4 regions of the Haloechinothrix sp. LS1_15 genome follow, and region 3 is predicted to be linked to each of the others. Evidence: riboswitches for the same ligand, from Rfam matches in the RefSeq annotation. Region 3 holds a riboswitch; each other region holds the start of a gene.

Region 1 (5,043 bases), on a different contig from region 3:
ACGCGGGCCGCTCCCCGATCGATGGTGCCGAGCCCTATCGCCCCCGCAGGGTAGGTGTCCGTGGTGTCCGTGGTGGTCGCGTCGCTGGCGGATGGCGTCATGTGATGCTCCTGACAGTGCTGTCGCGGTGGTTGGCTGGCCGGCTACTGCGCTTCGTCGCGGGCGGTGCGTGTCGCCGCATCGCAGGCGCGCCGGTCACTGGCACGCCTCGCAGTCCTCGTCGCCGGTGCCGCAGGAGTAGGTCACCGTGGCTGGGACGGCATTGAGCGCACCGTCGGCGCGGTCCAGCGTGCTCTTCTCCACGCGGGTGGCCGCCCGCGTGCGCAGGTAGTAGGTGGTCTTCAGCCCCTTGCGCCACGCGTGCCGGTACAGCTCGTCGAGCGCGCGGCCGCTCGGCGTGTCGATGTAGAGGTTCAGCGACTGTGCCTGGTCGATCCACTTCTGCCTGCGCGAGGCGGCTTCGACCAGCCACCTGCTGTCGATCTCGAACGCGGTGGCGTACAGCCGCTTCAGCTGTTCCGGCACCCTGTCGATCGTGGCGAGGCTGCCGTCTTGCCGCTTGAGCTCAGCGGCGATCTCTTCGTCCCACAGGCCGTGGCGCTTGAGGTCCTCGACGAGGCACGGATTGATCACGGTGAACTCGCCGGACATGTTCGACTTGACGTAGAGGTTGCGGAACACCGGTTCGACCGAGGGCGACACGCCGCAGATGTTGGCGATGGTCGCCGTCGGCGCCACGGCCAGCACCGTGGAGTTACGCATCCCCCGCTGCCGCACCCGCTCACGCAGTGCCTGCCACGCGAGGGTGGTCGATGTGTCGACATCGCACTCGCCGTCCTCGCGGGATCCGGCGAGCAGCCGGAGCGAGTCGATGGGGAGTATCCCTTCGCTCCACAGTGATCCTTCGTACGACTCGTACCTTCCCCGCTCGGCTGCCAGCCTGCTCGACGCGTCGATGGCGTGGTAGCTGACCAACTCCATGCTGCGGTCGGCGAACTCCACCGCCTGCTCGCTGTCGACGGGCGCGCCGATCGCGAACAGCGTCTCGGCATAACCCATGACGCCGAGACCGATGGGGCGGTGCCGCAGGTTCGCCGCCCGTGCCTCGTCAACGGTGTAGAAGTTGATGTCGATGACGTTGTCGAGCATGCGCACGGCGGTGCGCACCGTGCTTTCCAGCAGGCGATCGTCGATCCGGGCACCGGAGAGGTGCGCGGCCAGGTTCACCGACCCCAGGTTGCACACCGCCACCTCCTCAGCACTGGTGTTCAGGGTGATCTCGGTACAGAGATTGGAGGAGTGCACCACACCCGCGTGGCGCTGCGGTGAGCGCAGGTTGCAGGGATCCTTGAAGGTGATCCACGGGTGGCCGGTCTCGAACAGCATGGTCAGCATGCGCCGCCAGAGGTCAACCGCCCGCACCGTCCGGTGCACGCGGATCTCGCCGCGTCGCGCCGCGTGCTCGTAGGCGCGGTAGCGCTCGGCGAACGCGTGGCCGTAGAGCTCGTGCAAGTCGGGTACCTCGTCGGGGGAGAACAACGTCCACTCGCCGTCGGTGACGACCCGCCGGAGGAACTCGTCCGGCACCCAGTTCGCGGTGTTCATGTCGTGGGTCCGCCTGCGCTCGTCCCCGGTGTTCTTGCGCAGTTCGAGGAACTCTTCGATGTCGATGTGCCAGGTCTCCAGGTAGGCACAGGCCGCACCCTTACGCTTGCCTCCCTGGTTGACCGCGATCGCGGTGTCGTTGGCGATCTTGAGGAACGGCACGACGCCCTGCGATTTCCCGTTGGTGCCCGCGATGTGTGCACCGAGCCCGCGCACCGGCGTCCAGTCGTTGCCCAACCCGCCCGAGTACTTCGCGAGCAACGCGTTGTTCCGGTACGAACGGAAGATCGCGTCCAGGCTGTCGTCTACAGTGGTCAAGAAGCATGAGGACAGCTGGGGGCGCGTGGTGCCCGCGTTGAACAGCGTCGGTGTGGATGCCATGAAGCGGAACGTCGACAGCAGCTCGTAGAACTCCACGGCTCGGCGGTCGGGGTCGTCCTCGCGAAGCGCCAGCCCCATGGCCACCCGCATGAAGAACGCCTGTGGCAGCTCGTAACGGATCCCACCGTCGTGCAGCAGGTACCGGTCGTACAGGGTGCGCAGCCCGAGGAACTCGAAACTGAGGTCCCTGTCCGGCACCAGCGCAGCGCCCACCCGTGCCAGGTCGAACCGCGCCATCGCGGGATCGAGCTGGCCCAGCTCGACGGCGCGATGTACGAACGCGGTGAAGTAACCGGGGTAACGTTCACGCATCTGCTCCTGATCCGGCCGGTGCGACGCGCCAGGTCGCTCAGCGGTCGACCCGCCAGCTACGGCAGCCGCCAGGTAGGACAGTGCCTCCCCGCGCAGCGTGTCCAGCAGCAACCGCGCGGTCACCCGGGAGTACCCGGGTTCGGTCTCGATCAGCGTGCGCGCGCTCATGACAAGTGCCTCGTCGAGTTCCGCGGCGCTCATCCCGTCGTACAGGCACGGCCAACAGGCGTCCAGCACCGCGGCCGGATCCACCCCGTCCACGTCCCTACAGGCCTGCTCGACCACCGCCCGCACCCGGCTAGCGTCCAGCGGGTACCGCGCTCCCCCGGCGTCGACGATCGACACCTCGGGGGGCGATGGTGCGGCGTACAGCGTTTCGGTCACCGTTGCTCTCCTCTCGCGAGCTCGAACGACGATGCCCGGTACCTCGACGCGAGCGCGCGAGAGCGCGATGACCACCCCGGCCACCGGCACGGCCGGCTCCCGGTGCCACCGGATCGCCTGCGCGGACCCACCCTCGAGGTCCCGGACGGCGCGCACCGCGTGGTGCGCGCACCGATGGCAGGTCTTCGGACTCGCGGGCGTTCGGCCACGCCGGCCGTTCCTACTGGCCGTCGCTTCCCAGGCGCGGCGCGCCCAGTGCGTGATGACGGCGGTCGTTCCCACTCACCGCTGCGGGGCAGTCCCGGATTCGCACCGGGTTCCCTGTTGCCACACCGGGTGCGGCGGCACCCGGTGAACCATCGGCAGCATGCACCCTACATGTTGGGGCCGCCGGAGCAACGACTCCCATATAGGCGTGTCGCTTGGGGGTGGCGATGAATCTCGCGGACGGCCGCGGCTCAGCCGGTCCGCTGGTGTTTGCGGAGTTCCTTGCGGCCAAGGGAGGCTTTGTGCACCTCGTCGGGGCCGTCGGCGAAGCGGAGGGTGCGGATGCCCGCGTACCATTCGGCCAGCGGGGTGTCCTGGCTCAACCCGGCGGCGCCGTGGATCTGGATAGCCTTGTCGAGGATCCATTCCACAGTGGCCGGGGTGGCGACCTTGATGGCCTGGATCTCGGTGTGCGCGGCCCGGTTGCCCTCGGTGTCCATCAGCCACGCGGCTTTGAGTACGAGCAGCCGCAGCTGCTCGATCCGTACCCGCGTCTCGGCGACCCAGTCACGGATCACGCCCTGCTCGCCGAGCGGACGACCGAAGGCGACGCGATCGCCCGCGCGCTGGCAGGTCAGCTCGAGCGCGCGTTCGGCGATGCCGATCGAACGCATACAGTGGTGGATCCGTCCCGGCCCGAGCCTGGCCTGCGCGATGGCGAACCCGTCGCCCTCGTTGCCGATCAGATTATCCGCCGGTACCCGCACGTCCGAGAAGGACAGCTCGGCGTGTCCGCCGTGGTCGCTGTCGTCGTAACCGAACACCGTCATGCCACGCTCGATCGTCAGCCCCGGCGTCTCACGCGGCACCAGGATCATGCTCTGCTGGCGGTGGGGATCGGCTTCCGGGTCCGTCTTGCCCATCACGATGAATACCGCTGCCTCGGGGTTCAACGCCCCGGTGATCCACCACTTGCGACCATTGATGACGTACTCGTCGCCGTCGCGGGTGATGCTGGTGGCGATGTTGGTCGCATCGGAGGAGGCCACCTCCGGCTCGGTCATCGCGAACGCCGAGCGGATGCGGCCGTCCAGCAGCGGCTCCAGCCACTCCTTCCGCTGCCGCTCGGTGCCGAACATGGACAGCACCTCCATGTTGCCAGTGTCCGGCGCGGAACAGTTCAGCGCCACCGGCGCCAGGCGAGGGCTACGCCCGGTGATCTCGGCCAGCGGGGCGTACTGCAGGTTCGTCAGCCCGGCACCGTCGTCGCCGGGCAGGAAGAAGTTCCACAGCCCCCTGGCACGCGCCTGCTGCTTGAGCTCGGCGACCACTGGCACCGTGGCCCACGGGTGCTCGCGCCGGGTCAGCTGCCTGGCGAACTCCGGCTCCGCCGGGTAAACGCACTCGTCCATGAACGCCGTCAGCCGCGCCCGCAACTCCTCGGTGCGCTCGTCGAACGCGAAATCCATCAGCTCTCCTTCACCGCGTCCAGACCGGACGCCACGATCGGTTCCACGACCGCACCCACTGATTCGAAGCCGGAGCCGACGGTCGCGCCTTGGGTGTACCGGTAGTGGATCCCTTCCAGGATCACGGCCAGCTTGAAGTGCGCCAGCCCGAGATAGAAGCCCATGTCGGGCAGGCTGCGCCCGGACGCGGCCGCGTAGGCTGCCAGCATCTCGCCCGGTTCCAGGAACCCCGGAGCGTCACCGGCATCGGCCACCGCGTCCGAACCCCGGATCTCCGACAGGCCGCGGTAGGTCGCCAGCAGCGCCACGTCGGTAAGCGGATCCCCGAGGGTGGCCATCTCCCAATCCAGCACCGCGGCGACCTCGTCGGCATCGTCGATCAGCAAGTTGTCCAGCCGGTAGTCACCGTGCACGATCGCGGGCGGCGCGTCCGCGGGAACCCGGCGCTCCAGGCGCACGTGGAGCTCGTCGATACCGGGCACCTCCCTGCTGCGGGAGGCGTCCAGCTGCTTGCGCCAGCGCCGCACCTGGCGCTCGAGGAATCCCTCGGGCCTACCGAAATCGCCCAGCCCGACCGCGTGCGGATCCACCGCGTGCAGCCGCGCCAGTACCTCCACCATGCCGGCGCTGATCGATCGGGTCCGCTCACGACCGAGCTCGCGCAACTCCGTGTCCCTGCGGTAGG
Region 2 (5,043 bases), on a different contig from region 3:
CTCCTCGAGGATCTCGTTGTTGATGAACGCGGTAGCGACCAGCCGATCCTCGATTCCGAGGGCATAGGCCATCTCGATAGCCGGCTGGTAGGCGGCGAACACACGCTCGGGCGCCTCGTCGGTAGTGATCTCCACGCCGCAACTCGTGATCGTCTCGGTGGCCTGCTCGCCCCCGTCGCTGCCACCGTTACCGTCGGTGGCTGCGCAACCGGCTACGAGGAGCGTGGTGATCGCGGCTACCGAGGCGGTCCGGAGGCCCTGGCGGGTGGCTACTGTCACAGCCATCGGGCCTCCTCTCAGAACAGCTCGGGGTGGATGGTCGCGGCGATCTCGGCGATCACCGGAGCGCTGCGCACTCCTGCCGAGCGGTTGGCGAAGGTGAACTCGTGTACGTTGCCCTCGGCTACCGCTTCGATGTTGGCCAGCGCCGGATCGGACAGGATGGCCTCGACGTCGTCCGCGGCGTCGGCCGCGGTCATCTCGGCGTCACAGCAGACGTCGACGAAGATGTGATCGGGATCGCGAGCGATCATCTCCTCGGTACTGACGTCCATGTTGCGCCGTTGTTCGAGATCTGCGAAGGCGTTCTCGCCCCCGGCGTGTTTCACCAGTTCGGTGGTGAAGTCCGGGCCCGCTGCCACGCGGAACCCGTCGCCGTCCGGGCGTGCCACGGCCACCGAGGGCCGTTCGATCCCGTCTCCGGCTTCGCTGACGGTGTCTCGCACCTCGTCGATCGTCGCCTGCATGTCCGCGACGATCTCCTCGGCGCGGTCACTCGCGCCGAAGACCGTGCCGAGCTCGCGCAGATCCGAGTAGATCGCCTCGATGGTGACCGCGGAGGGGTCGATGGTCTCGTCGTCCATGCCGTCCTCGCTGGGGCACAGCGGGCTGAAGATCCAGCTCTCGATGCCGAGCTCGCGCAGGCTAGCCCTGGTGCCGAACTGCTCGTCGGTGAAGGCTCCGTTGAATCCCGACAGCACGAAGTCGGGCTCGGTCTCGAGCAACGCCTCGCGGCTGGGCAGGTTCTCGTAGTACCGCTGGCCCTGCTGCGCCTCGGCATACTCCGGTAGCACTTCGGCGTCGAGGTAGGCGGTGCCGACCAGGCGGTCGCTGACACCGAGGGCGTGGGCCATCTCGATGGCGGGCTGGTAAGCGGCGAAGAGCCGCTCGGGCGGCTCGTCGACGGGGACGTCGACGTCGCAGTTTCGGATGACCTCTGCTTGCTCCTCCTCGGAGCCGGGGGCTTCATCGGTACCGCAGGCGGCGAGGCCGAGGGCGAGGACGGCGCAGAGGGACAGGGTGACGCGGGCGCGCGACGCACCCGGCGATCGGCGGTGGCTCGACGGTCGTGATGACCGCCATGATGATGTTGTCAAGCAAACCATCCTTCGTGGCTCGTCTTGCGTCGGTCGCCGTAGCCGGTCTCCTGGCTCCCGGAGTTGGGCTGATGCCCTGCCCGTCCCGCCTTCCCAGGCGCTGTGCGCCCAGTGGCGTCATGGGACGGGCCCTCCGGTCACAGTGGCGAGGACCGCGCCGGATTGGAACCGGCTTCCCGTGCACTACGGCAACGTCATCTTCACGTGTTCGGGTGATTCAACATCTCACCCGAACACCGGGGACGGCAAGTGCACCCCATACCCCTGGTGAGCGTGGTCACGCTGCACACTGGGTTAGTGAAACGGGTTCGTGCCGCTGAAGATGCAGGTCTGGCCATGCGGCGGCGAACCAGCGAGCCGGTCGCGACGCGATCGCGTGGCGGCAGGCACAACTCGAGGAGGTAACCGTGTTCGGCACAGCGGTAACGGTGTTCCGGGCCGTGGCCATCGCGGAGGCGCTTTCCTGGGTGGCGTTGCTCGCTGCCATGTTCGCCAAGTACATCCTCGGCCTCGGTGAGGGCGGCGTTCCCGTCGCCGGCTTGGTGCACGGTGTGCTGTTTCTCGCCTACGTCGCGGTGACGCTGGCGACTTTCCGGGTGTTCGGCTGGAGCTACCGCACGCTGGCGCTGGCGCTGGCCGCGGGCGTGCCGCCGCTGTTCACCTGGTGGTTCGAGGCGTGGGCATTGCGGACCGGCAGGCTCGACGGTCCCGGCTGCACCGGCCGTGGTGGTGTGGCGCTGGTGACTGGTGAGCGCCCGGCCATGGCCTGAGCTGCCCCGCGCGTGTCCCGATGCGAGCGGAGCGCGGACTACGGCGAGCGCCGTGGCAGTGCCGCTGTGTGGTGGAATCCCGACACCTTTTCGGAGCAATGGCACCCGATCGGCGGATTACCTTAACGCGCTTCTCGCGACTACGTTGGGGTGCGGTACGGGAATCCGGCTCATGCGGGGCGCATCGAGTTCGGGGACGTGCCGGTGCGGTCCCGGTACGTGTGCGCTTTGACGTCTTCGAGTCGTGCCGCTATTCAGTGTGGACAATAGATGCTTTTCTGCTCGGGCGCGATGGCGTGGTCCCGGTTCGTGCTCGCGCGTCCCCGGACGATCGGGTGGAGAGGCAACTGCGGAACACCGTAAGGAGAGGGCAGTGGTTGCTCGCTCGGTTGGCGGGCCGGTTGATCGCGCCGCCACGCGGCTCAGCGGACTGGATGTGTCGTTCCTGTGCCTCGAGGGCAGCCATCGCCCTATGCACCTGGGCGCCGCGCTGGTGTTCGAACCCGACTGCCCGGTCCATCCGGCCCGCATCGGCAGGCTGCTGGCCGAACGGGCGGCTGCCGTGCCGGAGCTGGCCAGAACCGCGACCGACACCTGGTGGCCACCGGCAGGCAAGGCCTGGCGCCGGTGCCCGACCTTCGACCCCGCCGATCACATCCATACCCACATGCTCGCCCGTCCCGGCCAGCCGGAACAGCTCGAAGCCGCCGCAGCGACCGTGATGGCACAGCCGCTACTCGAGGGCCGGCCGCCGTGGGAGGCGCACGTGTTCGGCGGCGTGGCGCACGGCCGGTTCGCCGTGGTGTTCAAGATGCACCACGCCCTCGCCGACGCGGCCGGTTCGTTCTCGGTGGCCGCGCCGCTGCTGGACGGGGTGCCGCCAGGGCGTGGGCGGCAGGCGCGGCCTGCCGACTCGGACCCATCAACCCCGCCAACGCTGCCGGGGCCCGCGGCGTTGGCGGGCTGGGCCGCTCGCACATTACGGGACTTGCCCGGCACCGCAGCCGATGCGGTCGCGGCGGCATCCGGGGTGCGCAGGCGGGTAGAGCGGCTGGCGGGCGTGGCATTGTCGACGCTCGCCGCGGTGCGGCCGCTGGCTGCCAGCTCCCCTGTCACCAGCATGCTGGCAGGATCCTCCCGGCGGGAAGCCGCCTTCGTCCGGCTGGACACCGATGAGATGCACCGCGTACGCAAATGGACGGGAGGCACACTTAACGATGTGGTGCTGTCGGTCATCGCGGGCGGACTCGGCGACTGGATCCGGAACCGGGACGGCGCCGCGGCAGGCAGTGAATGGAACCTGCGCGCGTTCGTTCCGGTGAGTGTGCGGAGCAGGCGCGACGCCGCGGGCGAGGGTGGTAACCACCTGTCCGGATACTTGTGTGACCTGCCAGCCGGGACCACAGACCCGATCGAGCGAGTCCGGATGGTGACCGGTGCCATGCAGCGCAACAAGCGTCGCGGGCCCGAGCGGGGCGCGGGGGCCTTCCCGCTACTCGCCGAAGCTGTTCCCGCCGGGATGCATCGGGTGACGACCCCGTTGGCCGCGCAGGTATCGCCGCTGCTGTTCGACACGATGGTCAGCACGGTGCCGCTGCCAGACGTGCCGTTAGCTCTGGACGGTGCCCGGCTGCGGCAGATCTGGCCACTGGCTCCGCTGGCACTCGGTCAGGCACTGTCCGTGGCGGTCACCGTCTACCGCGGCAGTGTGCGGATCGGGGTGCTCGCGGACCCGCAGGTGCTCGGTGAGGTCGGTGGGCTCGGCGATGCCATCGCCAAGGCGTTCACCAACCTCCGCAACGCCTGCGAGGGTGACAGCTAAGGCGGGCCCTCAGCCCTGGCAGTGTGACCACGGCCGGAGCCGCCGGACCTCGGTGGCGGGTTGTCGCGCGTCAGGAACGGAAGTCGCCCGCAGCCTTGCGCACCCGGGTGAGCAGGTCGATGAGCTGCTCGGTCTGCCGGTGGGTGAGCCCGTGCAGCCCGAAGTCGATCTCGTTGACGGCCGTGGTTGCCTGCTTGCGGCGCAGGCGGCCCTCCTCGGTGATCTCGACGAGGGTGGTACGGCGATCGGTGGGGTGCGGTTTGCGCACCACCAGTCCGTCCCGCTCGAGCCGGTCGACGATGTTGGTGACGCTGGTGGGGTGCAGCTGCAACCGCTCACCCATCACTCGCATGGGCAGGCTGGAGCGTCGGGCGAAGGTCAGCAACACGAGCGCTTCGTACCGGGCGAACGTCAATCCGTGCGGTTTCAGCGCGGTATCGACCGCGGTCTGGATGATCTGCTGCACGCGCATGATGCCGGTGACGGCCGCCATCGTCGTCGACGGGCCGATCTGCTCCTCCCACAGCTCGGCGGCCCGAGCGATGGGGTCGAACGGGAGCGGGCTGCGGTCCATACGCCTGAAACTACCAGCGAAGGAGAGGGCTGCTCGGATTCCGGTGGATCCCGGTTCGCCGTCGCCGCGACCTCGCAGGATCCGGCGTGGTCATCCGTGTCACGATGGGATCGTGACACAAGCAGGTGGACAGCCAGGTGGACAACAAGGTAGGCAAGCGAACCAGCAAGCGGCCGCGGCCGCGCTGTCGGGTGCGGTGGACCTCTCCGGCCTCAAGCAACGCGCTGACGCGGCGCGTCAGCAGGGTACGCCGGGCAGTGGCGGGGCGCAGGATGCCGCGCCAGCCGGTGGTGTGGTCGTCGATGTCACCGAATCGACGTTCCAGGCCGAGGTGGTGGACCGGTCCAGGAACACCCTGGTCGTGGTCGATCTCTGGGCCGACTGGTGTCAGCCTTGCAAACAACTGAGCCCGGTGCTCGAGAAGCTCGCTGCCGAGTACGGCGGCTCCTGGGTACTCGCCAAGGTCGATGTCGACGCCAACCAGCGCATCGCGCAGCTGTT
Region 3 (5,043 bases):
CCGGGCAGCACGGTGAGTACCTCCTCGCGCTGCACCAGCGGGCGTCCGAGCTGCGAGGCGGCCGCGCTCACCGAGGTCACGCCCGGGATCGCCTCGGCATCGTAGCGGTCGTGCAGCCGCTCGTGCATGTGCATGTAGGAGCCGTAGAAGAAGGGATCACCCTCGCAGAGCAGCACCACATCCCTACCCGCATCCAGGTGCTCGGCGAGCCGCTTGGCGGCATGCTCGTAGAACTCCGCGATCGCGCCCTCGTACCCCCCGGGATGGTCGGTGGTCTCGGTGGTGACCGGGTACATCAGCCGCTCCTCGAGCTGCCCGTCCCGCAGGTAGGGTTCGGCCACCGAGCGGGCGATGCTGCGCCCGTGGCGCGCGCAGTGGTAGGCGATGACCTCCGCCTCGCTGATGAGCCGTGCCGCCTTCACGGTGACCAGCTCCGGGTCCCCCGGCCCGAGCCCCACACCCCAGAGCTTGCCGGTTCGTGCCCCGCTCACAGCTCAGCCTCCGTCGCGATCGCGTTGATGGCGGCGACAGCCATAGCGCTGCCGCCGCGTCTGCCGTGCACCACCAAATACGGCGCGGGCGCCTGGCGGGCCAGCTCGGTCTTCGACTCGGCGGCGCCGACGAACCCGACGGGGGTACCGATGATCGCCGCAGGGGCGGGTACCCCTTCGGCCAGCAGCTCCAGTAGCCGGAACAACGCCGTCGGGGCGTTGCCGATGGCCACCACGGATCCGGGCAACCGCTCCCGCCACAGCTCCAGCGCGGCCGCGCTGCGCGTGGTACCCAGCCGCCCGGCAAGCTCGGGCACCGAGGGATCGGCCAGGGTGCACAGCACCTCGTTCCCGGCGGGCAGGCGCTTGCGCGTAACCCCTCCCGCGATCATCTTCGCGTCGGTGAGCACCGGTGCACCCGTGGCCAACGCCCGATGCCCTTCAGCCACCACATTCGGCGCGTAGTCGAGGTCACCGGGCAGGTCCACCATCCCGCAGGCATGGATCATGCGGACCGCGACGCGCTCCACGTCCGCGGGGAGGTCTCCGAGTTCGGCCTCGGCGCGGATCGTGGCGAACGAGCGCCGGTAGATCTCGGACCCGTCGCGCAGGTACTCGAGAGGGGACTCGAGCGGGTGATCGGTCACGATCGGCGTCCTTCCCTGGAGTCGGTGCTGTTCCTGCCATCGCCCATGGCGCGCGCCAACGACGCCGCCAACGTCACGGTGGGCACCCACCGCCCGTCGACCCGGTAGCCGCCCTCCTCGGCAGCCAGTACGTCGACCACGGTGGTTCCCGCCGCCCACGGCTTCCCGCAGCGGCGCTCGCACCCGGAGAAGTGTGCCGCCGCGGCTGTCCCGGCCAGCGCGCCACCTGCCGTGCGGATGAGCTCGCTCACGTCCGCGCGCACGTCGGCGCGCGCCTTGTCGCAGCCGGGTGCCCCGATGCAGGCGGTGACCCGGTGCCGCGGCTCTCCGTCGCTGACCAGCAGGCCGTCGGCGGCCAGCCGCCTTGTGACGCTCGCTGCCGCGGTCGCTTCGAGATCCGGAAGCACTACCGACCGCCATGGCGTGATCACCAGCCGTGGCGCCTCGGTGGCCAGCGACCGAGCGGCCGCCGAGGGCAGCGCGCCGAGCGGCACACCAGCGACGACACACCAGCGTTCACCGCGGGCATCGTCCTGCCGGTGGCCGCCGAGCGCGAGCTCGCCGCCAGGGGTGAACGAGCACGGTGCCTGCGGGTGGCAGGTCACCTCGGCTGCCACCGCATCGACCAGCGATCCCCACGCCCCGCCCCCGGTAACGAGCTCGCGCACCTGCCAGGCGTCGCCGCGCGAGGAGGCGAAGGCCACGGCTGCCGCCACCAGCGCCGCCACCGCGTCGCCGGTGCGCACCCGCAGCCCGGTGTCGGCACCGGCGAGCAGCACCGCCCCGGTGTCCGGAGTCACCGCGCGCCAGCACACATCGATCCGGTCACCCGCGATGTCGCCTCGGCCGTCGTCCAGGCCGAACAGGAACCGGCCGGGTAGCCCGGCCAGCTCCGCCCGCGCGCAGACCGCGCGATCCAGCTCGCCCACCAGGGCACGCACGTCGGCGACACCCCCGGTCAGCCCGCTGACCGGGGAGGCCAGGATATTGCGCACCCGCTCGTGGCTTGGCGAGGGCAGCAGTCCCGCCTCGGCCAGCCGATCGGCCAGCTCGCCCAGCATCGCCTGCGCGAGCCCGCGCAGCTGCACGTTGCCCCGGGATGTCAGATGCAGCACACCGTCACCGAGCTCCTCGGCGCAGGCGGCCAGCTCGACCAGCTGGCCCGCTGCCAGCTTGCCTCCCGGCACACGCACCCTGGCCAGCCGCCCGTCGGCGGCGTCGTGAGTGGTCAGCGCGCCGGGGCAGGCGTCGGGGCGTTCCCGGTGAGCGGTGCCCGCCCACGGGGCGGGGTACGGATCCGGCATGGCTGTCACTGTAGATTGTGTGCTGGCACCTCGGCTTGACGCGGGCTCCGGCCCCGGCGAGAGTGAGGTGCGGGCAAGCCCGCTGGAAGTGGAGGAACCCGGTGCGAGTCCGGGGCGGTCCCGCCACTGTGAGAGGGGAGCGAGCCCCAGCCCGGATCACGGGCCGAGGTCACGGGCGCCGGAACGGCAGCGTCTGGAAGGCCGGGGCGAGCGACGATCCTGCAGCCAGGAGACTCCAACCAGCGACGACCGACCAACCGGGGCGCGGACACCCCGAGAGGAGCCGAGACCACCGTGATCGTTCTGCTGTCCACCTCGGACACCGACCTGCTCAGCGCACGTGCCAGCGATATGGGGTACCGCCTTGGCAATCCGGCGCGTATCGACCTCGACGAGCTGCCCGGCCTGCTCGACGGCGCCACGATCGTGGTGGTGCGCATCCTCGGTGACGAGCGGGCGTGGAAAGAGGGTCTCGACGCGGTACGCGCCAGCGGGGCGCACGTGGTCGTGCTCGGCGGTGAGCAGGCGCCGAACGCCGAGCTGATGGAGCTGTCCACCGTGCCAGCCGGAATCGCCCGCGAGGCACACACGTACCTGGCGCACGGCGGTCCGGAGAATCTCACGCAGCTGCACCACTTCCTGTCCGACACGCTGCTGCTGACCGGCGACGGCTTCGACCCGCCCGCCGAGCAGCCGTCCTGGGGTTTCCTGGAGCGTGAACCGCGGTCGATGGACGGGCCCGTGGTGGCGATCCTGTACTACCGGGCACACCACTTCGCAGGCAACACCGCGTTCGTGGAGACCCTGTCGCGTGCCGTCGAGGACGCGGGCGGTCAGGCGATGCCGATGTACTGCGCCACGCTCCGCACCCGCGAACCGGAGATGATCGAGCAACTCCGCGCGGCGGACGCGGTGCTGGTGACGGTGCTCGCGGCCGGGGGGACGCGACCGTCCGCGGTGAGCGCCGGTGGCGACGACGAGGCATGGGACGTCGCCGAGCTGGCCGAGCTCGACATCCCGATGTTGCAAGCACTGTGCCTGACCAGCGACCGGGACGAGTGGTGGGACAACGACGAGGGCGTGTCCCCCATGGATGCCGCCTCGCAGGTCGCCGTGCCCGAGTTCGACGGCAGGATCATCACCGTGCCGTTCTCGTTCAAGGAGACCGACGAGGACGGCCTACCGCGCTACCTCCCCGACGCCGAACGTGCGAGCCGGGTGGCGCGGATCGCGCTGGGGCATGCGCGGCTGCGGCACACCCCGCCGGAACAGCGCAGGATCGCGCTGGTGCTGTCGGCCTACCCCACCAAGCACTCCAGGGTGGGTAACGCTGTCGGGCTGGATACCCCGGCCAGCGCGGTGCGGCTGCTGCGCACGCTGCGCGAGCACGGCTACGACCTTGGTGACGGCATCCCCGGGGTGGAGACCACCCCGGCGGGTGCCGAGTCGTCCCGGCAACCGACCCCTGGCGAGGACGTGGAGCGCTCCGAAGCGCCCGAAGGCGATGCGTTCATCCACGCTCTGATCGCCGCTGGTGGCCAGGATCCCGAGTGGCTCACCGAGGAGCAGCTCGCGGGCAACCCGATCCGGGTACCCGCCGCCCGCTACCGCGCGTGGTTCGAGCAGCTGCCCGCCGACCTGCGCGAGCAGGTCGAGCAGCACTGGGGCCCGCCCCCTGGTGAGCTGTTCGTCGATTACTCGCGCAACAGCGAGGGCGACATCGTGCTCGCCTCGCTGCAGGCGGGCAACGTGCTGATCATGCTCCAGCCACCGCGCGGCTTCGGCGAGAACCCGATCGCTATCTACCACGACCCGGACCTGCCGCCCAGCCACCACTACCTCGCCGCGTACCGGTGGCTCGAAGCGCCGCGGAGCGAGGGCGGGTTCGGCGTGCACGCCGTGGTCCATCTCGGCAAGCACGGCTCACTGGAGTGGCTGCCCGGCAAGAACGCGGCCCTGTCGGCCTCCTGCGCGCCGGATGCGGTGCTGGGCAGCGTGCCGATGATCTATCCCTTCCTGATCAACGATCCGGGCGAGGGCGCCCAGGCCAAACGCCGGGCGCACGCCACCATCGTCGACCACCTGATCCCGCCGATGGCTCGCGCGGAGAGCTACGGCGACATCGCGCGGCTGGAGCAGCTGCTCGATGAGTACGCCAACATCTCCGCGATGGATCCGGCCAAGCTCCCGGCGATCCGGGCGCAGATCTGGACGCTGATCCAGGCCGCCAAGCTGGACCACGACCTTGGCATCACCGAGCGTCCGCACGACGCCGAATTCGACGACTTCCTGCTGCACGTGGACGGCTGGCTGTGCGAGGTCAAGGACGCCCAGATCCGCGACGGGCTGCACGTGCTCGGCCACGCACCCGAAGGCGAGGAGCGGGTCAACCTGGTGCTGTCGATGCTGCGCGCGCAGCAGATGTGGGGCGGCCAGGCCGGTGCGGTGCCTGGACTGCGTACCGCGCTCGGGTTGAAGGAGAACTCCGATGCCGCCAGCACCGAGGTGGACGCGATCGAAGCCCGCGCGCACGAGCTGGTCGCGGCGATGGAGCGCAGCCGGTGGGACGCGGCAGCCGTACCGCAGGTGTGCCGGGCGGTA
Region 4 (5,043 bases), on a different contig from region 3:
CCTCGGTGAGGACCTTCTCCGGCTTGCCGACACGCAGGTCGCGTGGCGCGGCGAGCAGCGCGGCGCGGGTGGCCACGGCGAGTGCGTGGTCGGGTTGGTGGGTGGAGAACAGCACGCCGTAGCCGTCCGTGGCCAGCTCGATGAGCAGGCGCAACACCACACCCTGATTAGCCAGGTCGAGGGCTGCCGTGGGCTCGTCGAGCAGCAACAGCCTGGCCTCCGAGGCCATAGCGCGCGCGATCAGCACCAGCTGTTGCTCGCCCCCCGACAGGCTGGGAAACGGCCGCTCGGCCAGCTCGGACAGGCCGGTGGCAGCCAGCGCCTCGGCCGCGCGTTCCCGGTCGGTCGGCCCCGGGCTGGTCAGCGGCCCGAGGTGGCGCGCCCTTCCCATGAGCACCATGTCGAACACCGAGAAGCCGAACGTCACCTGCGTGGCCTGCGGGACGAACCCGACGGTCTCCGCTGCGACGGCCGACCCTTCGGTGAACGGTTGCAGCCGAGCCGCCCCGCGCAGCAGGGTTGACTTGCCGCGACCGTTCGGGGCCAGCAACGCCACGATCTCCCCGGTGTCGACACGGAGGTCGAGCTCGCGGAACAGGAAGTCACTGTGGCCGTAACGGTGACCGACACCGTGCAGCTCAAGCATCGTTCCACCCCCGTGCCTGGGTCCGTCTCAGGACCACGAAGAAGATCGGCGCGCCGACCAGCGCGGTCAGTACCCCGAGCGGGATCTCGGAGGCGGTGAGGGTGCGCGCCGCGGTGTCCATGACCGTGAGGTACGCGGCGCCGAGGAAGACGCAGGCAGGGATCAGCACCCGGTTGTCCGGACCGAGCATCATGCGGACGATGTGCGGGATCACCAACCCCACCCAGGTGATGACACCGCCAACAGCCACGGTTCCGGCGACCACGACGGCCGCAGAACACAGCAACACCCAGCGCAGCACCGCAGGCTCGACGCCGAGCGCCCGTGCGTCATCGTCGCCGAGCGCCAGGATGTTGATGCGCCATCGCAACACCAGCATCGTCGCCACACCGGCCAGCACCGGCAGCGCCGCGATGGCGACCTTGTCCCACGTGGCCGTCGCCAAGCTCCCGAGGAGCCAGAATACGATGCTCGGCAGGTTCTCCTCCGGATCGGCGAGGTAGGTGACCCCGGAGACCAGTGCGGCGAAGAAGCCGCCGACCACGATGCCCGCGAGGATCAGCATCAGTACCGTGCGGCGTCCGTGCACCTTGCTGAGCACCATCGCCGCGATCAGCGCAAGGAAACCGAACGCGAACGCCCCACCGACCAGCAGCACCGAGCTTGCCCCAAGTAACAGCGCCAGCGCCCCACCGAACGACGCTCCCGACTGGACACCCAGGATCTGCGGGGAGACCAGCGGGTTCCGCAGCACACCCTGTAGTACCGCACCAGCGCAGGCCAGGCCCGCTCCGACCAGCATGGACAGCAACACGCGCGGCGCCCGGACCGCCTCGACGATCTGTTGCTCGGTGCCGCTCCAGCCTGCCTCCAGCGGCACGATCTGGCTCGCCAGGATCCGCACCACAACGTCCGGCGGGATCGCCAATCGACCGAAACCGAGCGCGAGCACCCCGGCACCAATCGCGGCCACGGCCAGCCAGACCATGACCGTCGCGGTAGACAAGCGCCCGAGTCGCCGTGTGGACCCGGCCCAGCTCGCGGTGGTCTCCGGTGTCCGGACCACCGGTTACTCCCGCAGGACGCGGTCGTAGCCCGCGGTACCGGCGTTGAGCTCGGCCCGCAGGATCTCGCGGATCTGCTCATCACTGACCGCCTGCTGGTCGTACAGGAAGTCGTAGTGCTCCCGGATTTGCTCCGGCAGGTCCACATCGATCCCGTCCGGGTGCAGTAGCTGCGCGAGCCACTGCCACATCAGCGGTGATTCGTGACTCGGTGGGTCCCAGCGGTAGCCACCCAGCGGTACCTGGTACACGCGGCGCTCGGTGACCGCGGTGAGTTCCCGCCAGGCCGGGTGTTCGGCGACGTCGTCGACGGTCGCATCGTCGAAGCTGCCCACCAGGATGACGTCCGGGTCCCACGCGGCGACCTGCTCCGGCTCGACGACGTGCCGCCCGGTGATCTCGGCGGCCGCGTTCGTGCCGCCTGCCAGCTCGATGTAGAAGTCGTTGTAGGTGTCCGACCCGGACACCCGGAGCTCCTCGGCCATGCGGTGGAAGTACAGCACCGACGGCCGCTGCTCCGGCGGGTCGAGTTCCGCCAGCTCGCGGCGCACCTCGTCGTGCCAGTCGAGGATCCGCTCGGCCCGGTCATCCTCGCCGATGGCGGCACCGACCATCTTGAGGGCGGCTTCGAGCTCGTCCTGGGTCGACGAGGTCAGCGCGGCGGTGGTCAGGCCCGCGTTCTCCAGTGGTCTGACGATCTCGTCGCCACGGTCGGACCATTGCAGCACCAGGTCCGGATCGAGCCCGGCGACGGTCTCGATGTTCGGCGCGAACGACTCGTCGGTGATGTCGCTGGGGATCTCTGAAGCCTCGGGAAAGAACTCGCCGAGGATGCCGTCCTCGATCGCCTTCGCCGAGCTCGGATTCATGCCTGCCAGACGGTCGGTACCGCCGTCCAGCGCGATCACCATCGCGGCGTGCGGGATCGGAATGGTCACGATCCGCGACGCCGGCTCGTCCAGGGTCAGCTGAGTACCGCGTAGATCGGTGAAGGTGACTCCCCCACCCGTACCGGCGTCACCGTCGCGTTGCGATGCGTCGCTCGCACATGCGGCGATGAGTAGTACTGAACACGCGGAAACGGCCGACAGAGAGTGTCGTAACGACACGGATACCGCATCCTTCCACTCATCTGTCGAGTCGGATGCTTTTCGACGACGTGGCGTCGACGAAGAGCCCCTCCTCGAGAGCTGCATTCGTCCCACCCGCGCAGGCGACCTGGCTCGTCCCCTCGGGGACTCACAGTTGCGGGACAGCGCCGGATTCACACCGGACTTCGCTGCACGCGTGGCTGGGCCAGGCTAGCAGCTCACCGCACGACGGTCGTCACCGTCGTGGGCATGCTCACGGTGTCACCGCGCCGACAGTCGGTGGTGGAGGTTCGGCTGAGTGGCCGACACTGGAACCACGTGCGAGCGCACCCCGTCCCAGGGTGCGACACAGGGAGGGTGCGTGGTGCAGGAATACGATCTCGTGGTACTCGGCGGCGGAGCCGCCGGACTCGCCGCCGCGTCGACCGGCGTGCGGCAGGGTGCGACCACATTGCTGGTCACGGAATCACCACCGGGCGGGGACTGCACGTTCACCGGGTGCGTGCCGTCGAAAACGGTGATCGAGGCGGCCGCGGCCGGGTTGCCGTTCGGCAGGGCCATGGCCAGGGCCCGGGAGGTGGTGGCGCGGATCGGGGCGACCGAGGACGAAAGCGTGCTGCGGGCACGCGGCATCGACGTGATGCGGGGGCACGCCCGGCTGCTCTCCCGCGACCGCATCCAGGTGGGAACGCGCGTGGTGCGCGCCCCGCGGATGGTGCTCGCCACGGGCAGCGCCCCGATGGTGCCGCCGATCGGCAACCTGGCGGACGTGCCGGTACTGACCACCGACACGGTGTTCGACCTGGAAGCCGCTCCGGACTCGCTGGCCATCCTCGGTGGCGGGGCGAACGGGTGCGAGCTCGCCCAGGCCTTCGCACGGCTCGGCATTCCGGTATCCCTTGTGGAGTCCGAGGGCACGTTGCTTCCCGGAACGGACCCGGATGTCTCGGCGCTGATCGGCGAGTCGCTGGCCGCGGACGGGGTGGACGTGCGGGTGGACGCGCCGGTGTCCTCGGTGCACGGCGATGGCCAGGAGATCACTCTGACGGCCGGCTCCGCGACACTCTCGGCGCAGCGCCTCCTGGTCACCACTGGGCGCGCCCCGGTGACCGCGGACCTCGGGCTGGACGCCGCGGGCGTAGCTACCGACCATCGCGGGTTCGTCGTGGTGGACCGCCACCTGCGCACCACCGTGCCCGGCATCACCGCGGCGGGCGACGTGACAGGCCTCTCCGGGCACACCCACGCCGCGTATGCGATGGGGCGCGTCGCGGCGACGGCGGCGCTGCGACGTACCAGGAAGCCGGTGTTCGGCACCGGCGCGATCCCGGAGGTGGTGTTCACCACGCCCGAGGTCGCCACCGTGGGCACGTTCGAACACGACGTCACCGATCACCGGGTGCGGGTGGCCTACCTACCGATGGCCGAGGTCGACCGGGCGGTGACCGCGGGCGCCACCACGGGGTTCGTCAAGCTCATCGCCGGCCCACGGCGCGGTCTCGGACGGCTCGGCGGCGGCAAGCTGCTCGGCGCCACCGTGGTCGCCGAACGCGCGGGCGAGCTGATCAGCGAGGCGACACTGGCGATCGACACCGGCATGTTCACCGGCAGGCTCGCCCAGACCATCCACCCCTACCCCACCTGGTCGATCGCGCTGCAGCAAGCCGCCGCCCAGTTCTTCGGCAGTCACGGCGGCCGCACCGCCCGCCGCGCAGGTGGGTGAGGGGGTGCGAGCCGAAGGACTCCCTGGGTACACACGATGCACCCAAGAGGCCCTTCGGCTCAGGCCCTGCGCACGACCGGATGGAGCCGAAGGGACCCTTGGGTACCACATACGCACCCGCGGAGTCCTTCGGCTCGCACCCCACCCAGGTATCCTGCCGGAAGCAGTGTCGGTGACAACCGACCACAGGCGAGCACAGGCGACGACGCCCGGCAAGGAGAGAGCATGGCCACGCGGGTTCCCAAGGAAGGCTCCGAAGCTCGTTACCTGCACCGATTCCCCGCGTTCGAGGAGTTGACGCAGTCGGAGGTCAACGCGATCGTGCGGGCGAGCACGCGCGCGAGCCTGCCCGCGAACTGGGCCCTGATCCACGAGCAGACGCCAGGGGATGCCTGCTACATTCTGCTGTCGGGCATCGTCGGGATCTACTCCGGGCAGGATCTGGTGGCCGAGCTCGGGCCAGGCGATGTGGTCGGGGAGATGGCACTGCGGCACGGGCGACTGCGTTCGGCGACCGTG

What was found. Region 3 has a riboswitch for cobalamin ahead of cobN (cobaltochelatase subunit CobN). Riboswitches for the same ligand answer to the same signal wherever they lie in the genome.
Region 1: it holds a riboswitch for cobalamin, as region 3 does, so the genes downstream of both, F8178_RS05505 (ribonucleoside-diphosphate reductase subunit alpha) here and cobN (cobaltochelatase subunit CobN) in region 3, are expected to answer to the same signal.
Region 2: it holds a riboswitch for cobalamin, as region 3 does, so the genes downstream of both, F8178_RS13925 (ABC transporter substrate-binding protein) here and cobN (cobaltochelatase subunit CobN) in region 3, are expected to answer to the same signal.
Region 4: it holds a riboswitch for cobalamin, as region 3 does, so the genes downstream of both, F8178_RS14365 (ABC transporter substrate-binding protein) here and cobN (cobaltochelatase subunit CobN) in region 3, are expected to answer to the same signal.

Annotation. Positions count from the first base shown of each region.
Region 1 is NZ_WBXM01000003.1:60,280-65,322, reverse strand. It holds gene F8178_RS05510 (ribonucleotide-diphosphate reductase subunit beta) at 1-101, opposite strand, end outside; gene F8178_RS05505 (ribonucleoside-diphosphate reductase subunit alpha) at 196-2,682, opposite strand; cobalamin riboswitch at 2,841-3,058, opposite strand; gene F8178_RS05500 (acyl-CoA dehydrogenase family protein) at 3,141-4,358, opposite strand; gene F8178_RS05495 (phosphotransferase family protein) at 4,358-5,043, opposite strand, start outside.
Region 2 is NZ_WBXM01000008.1:123,180-128,222, reverse strand. It holds gene F8178_RS13930 (ABC transporter substrate-binding protein) at 1-285, opposite strand, end outside; gene F8178_RS13925 (ABC transporter substrate-binding protein) at 297-1,376, opposite strand; cobalamin riboswitch at 1,399-1,579, opposite strand; gene F8178_RS13920 (DUF3817 domain-containing protein) at 1,784-2,146, shown strand; gene F8178_RS13915 (wax ester/triacylglycerol synthase family O-acyltransferase) at 2,520-3,968, shown strand; gene F8178_RS13910 (MarR family transcriptional regulator) at 4,039-4,542, opposite strand; gene F8178_RS13905 (tetratricopeptide repeat protein) at 4,655-5,043, shown strand, end outside.
Region 3 is NZ_WBXM01000009.1:90,546-95,588, forward strand. It holds gene F8178_RS14860 (precorrin-2 C(20)-methyltransferase) at 1-491, opposite strand, end outside; gene F8178_RS14865 (precorrin-8X methylmutase) at 488-1,138, opposite strand; gene cobG (precorrin-3B synthase) at 1,135-2,442, opposite strand; cobalamin riboswitch at 2,534-2,678, shown strand; gene cobN (cobaltochelatase subunit CobN) at 2,737-5,043, shown strand, end outside.
Region 4 is NZ_WBXM01000008.1:203,966-209,008, forward strand. It holds gene F8178_RS14355 (ABC transporter ATP-binding protein) at 1-646, opposite strand, end outside; gene F8178_RS14360 (iron ABC transporter permease) at 639-1,712, opposite strand; gene F8178_RS14365 (ABC transporter substrate-binding protein) at 1,716-2,648, opposite strand; cobalamin riboswitch at 2,905-3,031, opposite strand; gene F8178_RS14370 (FAD-dependent oxidoreductase) at 3,163-4,524, shown strand; gene F8178_RS14375 (cyclic nucleotide-binding domain-containing protein) at 4,750-5,043, shown strand, end outside.